2 regions of the Bacillus sp. XB1 genome follow, and region 2 is predicted to be linked to the other one. Evidence: riboswitches for the same ligand, from Rfam matches in the RefSeq annotation. Region 2 holds a riboswitch; the other holds the start of a gene.

Region 1 (3,201 bases), on a different contig from region 2:
GTAGGAGCAGTGTTATGTTATCTATTTATGGCCAGAAGAAGTGAGAAACAGTTTGAACTGCAGCAAAAACAAAATCTAGAGGCTTAACAAAAAAGAACTGATTCAAAGGGAATGTTTGAATCAGTTCTTTTTTCATTTCTTTGAAATACCTCATACAGTTTTGTAAGGTGATGTAGTAAAGCATTGCAAAAGTTATTTGTATAAAGTGACGATACTGTGACAAACATGTTGGTATATATATTACGGTGTCGTCTTAAGTGTAAAAAGTAGGATGTTCTCGGTATAATAACAAGTGGAGATAAAAGAAACTATAATGAGTAATAGTTGTAGATAAAAGGAGAAGAAGAGATGAAGAAGGTTTTGGGTATTGCCGTAATGGGAGGAATGCTCCTTCTAGCAGGATGTAATGGAAATAAAGATACGAAAGAACCGAAAGAAAAGGTAGAGCAATCTACAGAACAAACAGAAGAGATGAAAGAATACCGTGCAGTACATGAAAAATACGATATGAAAATGAATAAAGAAATTAATAAAGCACTGCAGTTATTTGAAGTAGCAAAAGAAAAGGGCGGTAAGGAAATAACGACTGCTACATATAAAGAAGATGTGCAAAAGGTAACAACGAGCATGTTAGAAGATATTGATCATATACGTAAAGAAATTCGTGTTCCGAAGTCGAAAGAGCAAGAACATGAAGTATATGTTGGTTTCTTGAATGAATCGGAGCAAGCAATGAAAAAATTACAGAAGTTAGCTAAAGAAGAAGATTCATCGTTGATTCGTGATATAGAAATTAATTTTGCAACAGCATCGACATACTATAAACGTTTTCAAGCAGAAACGAAAAAATAACCTTGCCTGTGCAAGGTTATTTTTTCTTATTACCATCTCCGTCTTCATCTTCATCTTCATCCTCGGATACTAATACCTTCTGCTCTTCGTGAAATTCGGAAATAGTTTGCCCGGTAATATTATCGAAAGGAGTATAAAAAAGTAATACGTTTCTTTTTAATAAAGAGTTTATAGAAGCCGATGATGACAAGTATAACGATTGTTAAGGGTAATCCTATAGTAGCAAGAAGTAAGGGGTCCATCTTATAACTCCTTTAACATCATTTCTTTTTATTATAAGCTGAAAAATGTAATTTCGATAAATGGATTAAAAACTGATTTTTCTAAATATACCCAATTTGATTGACTTTTCATTTTTTCAGAATTATAATTCGAAATATACAATTTGAACCAAATAATAATATAGCAATTTACTTATCCAGAGAGGTAGAGGGACTGGCCCTATGACACCTCAGCAGCGGGTTCTGTAGTAGGAACACCGTGCTAATTCCAGCAAGCAAGTCTTGAAAGATAAGTGATGGGCCTTTGTTTATTAAGCCTTGATCTTATTTTTTAAGATCAAGGCTTTTTGTATTCTAAAAAGAGAAAAGGGAGTAATGGAAAAAGTACGTTCATAAAACTAAGTAAATATATGTGTTTAGGGGGTTATTGAAGTGTATGTAATTAAAAAATTATCAGTTATGGTGTTCACGCTATGGGTTATTACGACGGTGACATTTCTAATTATGCATATTATTCCGGGGGATCCATTTTCATCAGATGCAAAAATCTTTCCTGAAGAAGTGATCCAAAACATGAGAGCGAAGTATCACCTTGATGAACCGTTGTGGAATCAATATGTGGCTTATTTAGACGGTGTAGTTCATTTTGATTTTGGTGAATCTGTTCAATCAACCGGGCAAGGTGTATCAGAAATTATAACAACTGGCTTTGGTCCATCAGCAATTATTGGTCTACAAGCACTTGTTATTTCGTTGTTAGTCGGAATTGCTGCAGGTACATTTGCTGCTCTATATCATGGGAAAGTAATTGACTATAGTGTGAGTTTGCTCGCAATTCTAGGTATTTCTATTCCAAGTTTTATTTTAGCACCACTATTTATACAAGTATTCGCTATTCAATTCGAGCTTTTACCAGTAGCCTCTTGGGGAACATTCGAACATACAGTATTGCCATCCTTTGCGTTAGCGTTAGGGCCAATCGCAGTGATTACAAGGTTTGTTCGTTCTAATATGATCGAAGTACTGCAGAGTGATTATATTAAGTTAGCAAGAGCAAAAGGCATACCAATTAAGAAGATTATTATAAGACACGCTCTTCGAAATGCGATTGTTCCAGTACTTACATTTGTTGGACCGTTAATGGCTGGACTCTTAACGGGGACTTTCGTTATTGAAAAAATCTTTTCAATTCCTGGCCTAGGAAAATATTTTGTAGATAGTATTTTTAACCGAGACTATCCGGTGATTATGGGAACAACAATTTTCTATAGTGCATTATTAATTACTTGTATTTTCATTACAGATATTATTCACCGTATTGTTGATCCACGTATTCGTTCTATTACGTAAGGAGGGGGATGTTTAGATGGGGGCTTATGAAATTAATGACCAGTTATTAACAAATGAAGAGAAAAAAGAATTAACGATAAATAAAAATCAGCAAACGATTAGCAGAAAGAAAGAAGTGTTTCGTAAGTTTATATCGAATCCAATCGCAGTTTTAGGAACAGTGACGTTATTGCTAATTATTGTTTTCTCGCTTATTGGCGAAAGTTTAACTTCATTTACTGCGAGTGAACAAGTAAAAGAGGCAACAAATTTACCGCCGAGTAGTGAACATTGGTTTGGAACAGATGATCTAGGGAGAGATATTTGGGCACGTACTTGGGCTGGTGGGAAGATTTCACTAACAGTTGGATTAGTAGCAGCTGCCCTCGATATAGGGCTCGGTGTACTGATTGGTGGATTTAGTGGATATGTGAGAGGGCGTAATCGCCTTGGAACGTTAATTGATGAGTGGATTATAAGAGGAATTGAAGTATTATACGGCATCCCATATTTATTAATTGTTATTTTACTATTAATTGTTATGAAACCAGGTCTTTTCACCATTATTATCGCCCTTGCATTAACGGGATGGATTGGAATGGCTCGTCTCATTCGAGCACAAGTATTGTCTTTAAAACAACGAGAGTTTGTTATTGCAGCAGAGCGATTAGGTACATCACATATGAAAATTATATATGGGCATTTAATTCCGAATTTAACAGGGATTATTATCGTCAATTTATCATTTACAATTCCAGCAGCTATTTTTTCAGAATCATTTTTAAGCTTTATAGGACTT
Region 2 (3,201 bases):
TTCATAAGTTTTATCGTATGTAAGGCGCTTAGTGGATCTAAATTAGCTAACGGTTCATCGAACAATAATATATCCGCATTTGTTGTTAATAAACCCGCTAGAGAAACTGTTTGCTTTTGACCTCCTGATAATTCATGTGGACTTTGTTTATGAAACGTATGCATCTTCACCTTTCTTAATGAGTCCGAAACAATCTTTTTCATGTCATCTTGCTTTACACATTCATTTTCTAAATAAAAAGCTACATCTTCTTCTACTGTCAGACCAATAAATTGAGCATCTTGATCTTGCAAAATTGTTCCTACCTGTTTACTTTGTTCAAAAATACTTCCTTCCCTCGGGTCTTTACCGGCAATTAAAACGTTACCTGTACTATTCCCTTCGTAAGAAAATGGGATTAGCCCATTTATACAATGAGCTAATGTCGACTTTCCTGAACCACTTCGTCCAGCAATTAGCACTTTTTCCCCAGGGTATATATGAAAGGTAATATCACTTAAAGTAGGCTGCGCAGCATGCCCATATTGAAAGGTGAATTGTTCAAACGAAATAATTGGTTGCATGTTGACATCCCTACTTTTCAATTTTTAAATGTGTATGTTTCTTATTGGATTTCGCCAGACCAATTGTAAGTGGCAATCCAAGTACTAAGAAAACGATGACATCGGAAATTGTTGCTCCTAATACTTGTATAACAATTTTGTCAAATGGTTCCCCCATCACAATAATATCGAATGCCCCAGCAAATATAATAGCAATGACAATACCAACTAGCCCAGTAATTGCTAAATAAGAAATATCCCCCTTCTTAAATGACCCGTTTTTCACACTAAAACCAACTCTTTTTTGAATAAGCCCCATTGAAAAACCAATAATACCTGAACTAATAACCCATCCCCACCAAATACCCCAGCCAGCAATCGTATCTGTTACGGTATGACCGATAAGTCCGATTAACAGTCCTGCCACTGGACCAAATAATGCTCCAAAAACAGTTAATATAGCTAATGCTGGTTTAATAAATGTATTCGGTGCAATAGAAAATCCCCAAAGTCCTAATATCCCGTATAATGCTGCTCCAATACCGATTGCTACTACTAACTTTGTTGATAATTTGTTCATGACAATTCCCCTCTCATATTAGTCAACTTTTATTACTCTATATTTAATTTAAAAATGAATTATGCATCGACACTCCCTTTCTATACAACAAAAAAATGACCTCTTACATAAGAGGTCATTTTCTTTCACGTTCAAGAATCCTCTTATCTTTCAAAAAACACATCGTGTCCTCTGCGGAATTAGCACCTTCCTATAAAATTGCATAGGGGTTGCTGAGGTTTCTTAGGGCCGTTCCCTCCACCTCTCTGGATAAGTATTAATTTGTAATTCGTATTATGGCACTAAAGAATGTTAATTTCAACACTTTTCTTACTATTTTTATTTTTTTGTTAAATAGATCATTTAAATCATTGTATTCTTATCGGAATTATGAAATAATAAATTCAAAATCGTTTCGGGAGGAATGCATTATGAAAGTTATTGGTTTGATTGGAGGATTAAGTTGGGAATCTACATCATTATACTATAAACATATTAATACACTTACACTCTCTCAATACGATCAAAATGCAAAGTTAGTTTTATATAGTATGGACTTTGGTGAAGTAACTACTTTATTACAAAATCATCAATATGAAGAAGTGAAAAATGAACTAGTTACAGTTGCAAAGAAAGTTGAAAAATCTGGGGCTGAATGTTTATTAATGTGTTCAAATACCGTACATCTATTTGCCGAGGAAGTAGAACAAGCAATATCTATCCCGCTTCTTCACATTGGTGATGTAAGTGCTAAAGAAATGGTAGAACAGAGTATAAAGCGTATCGGACTATTAGGAACAAAACAAACGATGGAGCAAGATTTCTATAAATCACGATTAGCGAAATATAACATTGAGACAATTATCCCAAATGAAGAGGAAAGAACCTTTATCCACCATGTCATATTAGATGAATTAAGTAGAGGGATCATTTCAGAAACATCTAAAGAAAAGTTATTACAAATTACAAAATCATTAATTCAAAACGGCGCTGAAGGTATATTATTAGGCTGTACTGAAATACCTTTACTTATCTCCCAAAATGATCTTACTGTTCCCGTTTTTGATACTGCTTTTTTACACGCAAATACTGCTGTGCAATTTGCTGGATAAGAATATACAAGCATAAAGGTGAGAACCTCTATGCTTGTATACAGTTACGACTATTTATCCCGCTATTTATGGGTAGTAAAATCCCTACCGATTAAAGTTTTACTTTATTTAAAAGAGATTCAATAACTGCAATTGCTTCTTTTGAACCACCACATTCTAAAAAGCTATCATTAAGTTTTCTTATACCATGTTTATACTTTTCATTTGAAAGAACATCTGTTACGGCCTCTTTTAAAGTGTGCACATTAACATGTTCTTTCAATAGTCTATGTGCCGCTTCAAGCTCAGTTAATCTTTGCGCTATCATTGGCTGGTCTTTATCATGCGGTATTATTACAAATGGGACATTATAATGAATGGCATCGTGTACGCTATTCATACCGCCATGTGTAATAAAAACATCTGCTTCATTTAATATTTCTGATTGAGGTACATATGGAGCAATTATAAAATTATCTGGTGCTTTCTTAATTTTAGAAATATCATTTCTATCACCAATTGCCATTACAACTATCCCATCAAAATCTGAAAAAGTATCAATACAAGTATTAAAGAATGGTTCGAGTCCTTCAAGCAGTGTTCCCATTGAAATATAAATAACTTTCTTTTCTTTAAGTGATTCCAGTGGAAACTTTATATTTGTTTTACGCTTTGAAATACTCGGTCCAATAAAAATGTTATTTTCTCCGAACGATTCGTTATTAGGTTGGAAATAGCGACTTGTGTATACGAGACAAACATCACCCTTATTATTCATAAATTGAAGATTATTCTTTGGTTTTACTCCAAATTTATGTTCCATCTGATTTAGTAATTTTTCAGAGATTTCCTCTGGTTGGAATGGCATATCTGCATTTGGATGAAAAGGTAATGTCTTCAAAAATTCTGGCGGAATTAAAAATATAGGTGAGGACACTACACCTGGAACTTGTAAATACTCCTTTACTAACTCTCCTGCGCCAAATATATCATAAATTACGAAATCAAA

Evidence for each region. Region 2 has a riboswitch for S-adenosylmethionine ahead of ACK1U5_RS05360 (ECF-type riboflavin transporter substrate-binding protein). Riboswitches for the same ligand answer to the same signal wherever they lie in the genome.
Region 1: another riboswitch for S-adenosylmethionine. It lies ahead of ACK1U5_RS26520 (ABC transporter permease); the one in region 2 lies ahead of ACK1U5_RS05360 (ECF-type riboflavin transporter substrate-binding protein).

Annotation. Positions count from the first base shown of each region.
Region 1 covers NZ_JBNRIL010000007.1:66,171-69,371, reverse strand. Annotated here, with positions in the region: gene ACK1U5_RS26535 (multidrug effflux MFS transporter) at 1-87, shown strand, start outside; gene ACK1U5_RS26530 (hypothetical protein) at 349-852, shown strand; partial or broken gene ACK1U5_RS26525 (DUF3951 domain-containing protein) at 869-1,094, opposite strand; SAM riboswitch class I at 1,264-1,369, shown strand; gene ACK1U5_RS26520 (ABC transporter permease) at 1,506-2,423, shown strand; gene ACK1U5_RS26515 (ABC transporter permease) at 2,440-3,201, shown strand, end outside.
Region 2 covers NZ_JBNRIL010000001.1:1,064,900-1,068,100, forward strand. Annotated here, with positions in the region: gene ACK1U5_RS05355 (ABC transporter ATP-binding protein) at 1-563, opposite strand, end outside; gene ACK1U5_RS05360 (ECF-type riboflavin transporter substrate-binding protein) at 574-1,122, opposite strand; SAM riboswitch class I at 1,263-1,378, opposite strand; gene ACK1U5_RS05365 (aspartate/glutamate racemase family protein) at 1,533-2,213, shown strand; gene ACK1U5_RS05370 (macrolide family glycosyltransferase) at 2,305-3,201, opposite strand, start outside.